Regions from separate parts of the Pueribacillus theae genome, predicted to be linked through region 1. Evidence: riboswitches for the same ligand, from Rfam matches in the RefSeq annotation. Region 1 holds a riboswitch; the other holds the start of a gene.

Region 1 (2,203 bases):
CATTGCTGAATTTGTGTCTTTGTCATTCCCGCTTTTTCGATTTCATAAATGAGTTTCATTCATTCCAAGATCAAGCGAATGTTTAGCTTTTGTTCATTATAACAGATAAATGGTTCGTTTTAAAGAATAAATGTAAACAATAAAACTCCCAATCAGGGAGTGTTTGTTTACTTATTTATTAGACTGATTTATGCGCCACCTGTTGAATTCGAGGAATTCACGGAACTGTTCCTTGCTTACGCCAGATTCCATCGCTTCGCGGACAAGTTCCGCCCATTCTTCATCAAGCTCTTCGTTGTCTGGATTCGCGTCTTGCTCTTGTAAAAGAGATTCTACCGTTATATCCAAAACAGCGGCTATTTTTTCAAGAAACTGAATGGAGGGGTTTGATTGGATATTTCTCTCGATTGAACTTAGATAAGATTTGGCAACACCTGCACGTTCTGCAAGCTCTGATAATGACAGCCCTCTTTCTAAGCGAAACTTTTTAACTTTTTCACCAATCACCTGACATCCCTCTTTTAAATATAATTTTGCAGATTTTCCTTTTTGTTAAGAAAGTATAAATTTGTCTCTTACGCAAATTTAGACCAATCTGGCTAACTTCCTAAGAAAGAACGCGCCAGCGTTTTTTCTTATTATACAGGTTCCCCTTCATTCTGTAAATTTCAATGGAGAAGATGCGACAGAAGAATCATTTCTTTCTTTTCCTGTTTGTTTAAAAAAATGGCGAATTTCATCCGGAGTAATGTTTAACCGTTTTGCTGCCAGCATTAAATTGATCCATTCTTTGTCATCACTGTTCTTTGTTTTTGCAACCATGTTTTCCCCTCCAATGATTGTCAGCTTCCAGGTAGTCCAGCCATCATAGCTAGTTGTTTCTAGCCTTAGACCCGTGACTTTGCGGCCTTGCTTTTCAGCGAAGTGTGCCTTTTTCTGAAGGGCTTAAAATGGTTTGTTTGTAGTAGACGTTATGTACTATTTATTAATATCCTGATTATAAAGTTTATTTTTTAAAAATGTTGTCGCTTTCTGTTTGGATAAAAAAATTATCTGGTATGGTTTTGCTGCTTAATTATTTGTCATAGAGATTAAAAAAAGTCATAATGGAAGTGTATTGGACGCTAGGAGGGAATGTGAGTGGATAATGTTGCGTTTCGAAATGCAATGAGTAAATTTCCAACGGGGATTACTATTGTCACGACAGAAATAGATGGGGAAATCTTTGGAATGACTGTGAATGCTTTTATGTCAGTGTCACTTGATCCGAAACTCGTTGTCGTTTCCATTGATAAAAGAGCAACGATGCTAAACGCGCTTCAAAAAGCAAAAAAATATGCGGTCAGCTTCTTAAATAAGGATCAAAAAGAATATTCTATAATCTTCGCCGGGCAAAAGGAAAGAATGCATGAGGTTGACTTCGTCCGTTTAAATCATTTGCCTGTTATAAAAGATGCTGTTGCAGCTCTAACATGTCATGTTTATGAAGAACATGAGGCAGGGGACCATATTCTATTTTTTGGAGAAGTGACGGAAGCATCCTTTGCGGATAAACAGCCGCTCTTATATTTTGATCGAAATTACGGAGAGTTTAATAGGTAAACAGCGTTAAAAAACTTCAGGATTCGAAAATAATCCTGAAGTTTTTCTGTTACCGTTATTCTTCTGTTTTAAGAGCTTTACCACGGCGCAACCGTCCGTAAAACCCCCACTTCAAGACTTTATGAAGAATCGGAGAAGCCTAAGTGGGGGTAACGGACGTTAATTCCCTGGTAAGTCTCGCTATTAATCAGTGGGGAATGAAGACCCCCCCACTGATTCAAGTCTCGCTTTATAGTATTGTCCCTTCTCGACATATTCTCTGCGTACTCTTGCCATTTCTTTTAAATCATTTTCATTTAATTCGCGGACGACTTTCGCTGGCCTTCCGAGAGCGAGCGTATTTGGAGGGATTTTCTTTCCTTGAGGGACGAGGCTGCCCGCCCCAATGAAGGCACCTTCTCCGATTTCAGCTCTGTCAAGAATAATCGAGCCCATGCCGATTAAGGCGTTTTTTCGAATGATAGCACTATGAAGAATGACTTGATGCCCGACAGTTACATCGTCTTCGATGATAAGCGGGTTATTTGGGCTTTGATGCAAGACAGAGTTATCTTGCACGTTCACACGGTTTCCGATTCTTGTCGGCGCGACATCGCCGCGA
Region 2 (2,203 bases), on a different contig from region 1:
AGCCTGCCGATTGTATCATTCGAACGGAGAGACTTTCTAATGCGACGGGCTGCCTCTGTCAAAATATAATCACCGGTATCATGCCCCCATGAATCATTGACATATTTAAACCGATCCAAATCAATAAACATAACTGCAATAGTTGAAGAAGACTGTTTCGCTTGACTGACTGCATCCCTTAATTCATTCATAAACAGTCTACGATTCGGCAAATCTGTCAATGCATCATGATATGCAAGGTGATAGATTATTTTTTCAATTTTTTTGCGTTCAGTAATGTCACGCATCACGAGCACAATACTGCTAATTTCTCTTGCTTCATTAAAAATGGAATTGACTTTCGTATCCACATACATGTATTTTCCATTTTTCTTACGAATACGAAATTCCAGTTGAGCAGATCGCCTTCGTGTTTTAAATACCTTTTGGATTTTTTGAGAAACATTTTCTCTATCATCTTCGTGTATCCAATCCAACAGCTTGCTTGACGTTAATTCAAATTCCTCATATTTTAAAATATTTATGTGAGAAGGGGATACATAGGTAAAATTCCCCTCTTTATCTATGATCGAAATCAAATCAGATGAATTTTCTGTAATTAAACGGTACATTGCCTCGCTTTGCCTGATCTCTTCTTCCATTTGTTTCCGAAGCGTAATATCATTTCGTATTGAAATATATTGGTAAGGCTTCCCTTTTTCGTTCAAAAACGGAACGATTGTTGTATCTACCCAATATAATGAACCATCCTTCGCTTTGTTGCGGATTTCTCCCCGCCATGTTTTTCCTTTCCCTATCGTCGCCCACATGTTTTTAAAAAAATCACGGGAATGACAGTTTGAGTTTAGAATTCTGTGATCTTGGCCAAGCAATTCATGTTCTTCATATTTGGAGATATTGCAAAATTTTTCATTGACATAGAGAATAACCCCTCTCTGATTCGTGATGGCGACGATCGAGGATTGATCGAGCGCATATTTAATATCAGCCAACTCTTTCAAAGCTTCTTCTAAGTTTTTATCGGTTTGTAAGCGGTCAATTTGATGAATATCTGTTATTTGCCTACTTATCAATTGTTCTTTTTTCATTTTTATCTCTCCTTTTAATCGGTAAGGATCAAAAAATGCCGACCCAATAAACAAATTAGGCCGGTTGCACTACTCGCTCCCAGACAATCAAGTGCCCACATATCGACGGTCTGTTCATTGCTTCCTTATTAAATATATGATTTTTCATGTAAGCATTCATACCTAGTTCAATAGGCTATGTCAATTTTATCCTGATTATCCAAAAAAGTCTATCACTTTTATGGAGCCACTTTCCGTAAGCGAAACATGCGAAAGATGGATATGGCCATCGTTCCAAAAATAAGAAGCAGAAAAACCGGCAGGCCCCATGCACCTAACCCGTCTTTTCCAAAAGCAGAGCGGACCGTTTCCCAATGCAAGCTTGTTAAAAGAAGAGTGGATTCAAAGTTTAATAGAATCATCATCCTCCGCGCTTCCAAATAGAGCTTCGGGGCATTTTCTTCTGTAACTTTAACAGGGTAATTATAAATATGGGGCGCTTTACTTAAGAAGAACATTATTTTAAACAGAAACAACCCAATAATAGGCAGCACTAAAATGCTTTCTTTTCCTCCCCATCCATCCGCTTCCCCTCGCGCATTGAAATGGATTGGGATTCGATTTGGCAAGCCACTCCAATAAAAGAACACTTGAAAAAACATAAATCCAATCAACATGACCGATACAACTTCCAATACTTTTTCTAATCTAGTCTTCGGTATTTTTAAAACAGGACGTTCACTCATTAATTTTCCCCTTCATTTTCTAAGCGAAATAACGATACTTGCTCTAATGGTCCATTCTTTAACGGTACATAAGCTGGAAGATGGAAAGCAAAACTTGTTCCTATATTTACTTCACTTTCAACCGTGATTTCACCATGATGGAATTCAATAATTCCTTTACAAATCGCCAGCCCCAACCCGTGGCCTTCTTTCCTTTTCGATGGCTTTGTGTAAAAGCGATCGAAAAGAAACGGAAGTTCATCTTTTGGAATGCCAGTTCCTGTATCTTTTACAATAAAAATAATTTCTTGCTTTTGCCTATCAAAACGTAATTGAAAGCAAATTTCGCCTGATTCCGTATACTTTATCGCATTCGAAACGAGATTTTGCACAACTTGTTCAATTCTTCTA

The links. Region 1 has a riboswitch for cyclic di-GMP ahead of DCC39_RS15130 (anti-repressor SinI family protein). Riboswitches for the same ligand answer to the same signal wherever they lie in the genome.
Region 2: it holds a riboswitch for cyclic di-GMP, as region 1 does, so the genes downstream of both, DCC39_RS09375 (bifunctional diguanylate cyclase/phosphodiesterase) here and DCC39_RS15130 (anti-repressor SinI family protein) in region 1, are expected to answer to the same signal.

Annotation. Positions count from the first base shown of each region.
Region 1 covers NZ_QCZG01000039.1:9,441-11,643, reverse strand. The annotation lists gene DCC39_RS15135 (helix-turn-helix domain-containing protein) at 172-507, opposite strand; gene DCC39_RS15130 (anti-repressor SinI family protein) at 655-822, opposite strand; cyclic di-GMP riboswitch class I at 850-941, opposite strand; gene DCC39_RS15125 (flavin reductase family protein) at 1,141-1,602, shown strand; gene DCC39_RS15120 (gamma carbonic anhydrase) at 1,786-2,203, opposite strand, start outside.
Region 2 covers NZ_QCZG01000017.1:1,153-3,355, forward strand. The annotation lists gene DCC39_RS09375 (bifunctional diguanylate cyclase/phosphodiesterase) at 1-1,088, opposite strand, end outside; cyclic di-GMP riboswitch class II at 1,138-1,222, opposite strand; gene DCC39_RS09380 (DUF1648 domain-containing protein) at 1,307-1,813, opposite strand; gene DCC39_RS09385 (ATP-binding sensor histidine kinase) at 1,813-2,203, opposite strand, start outside.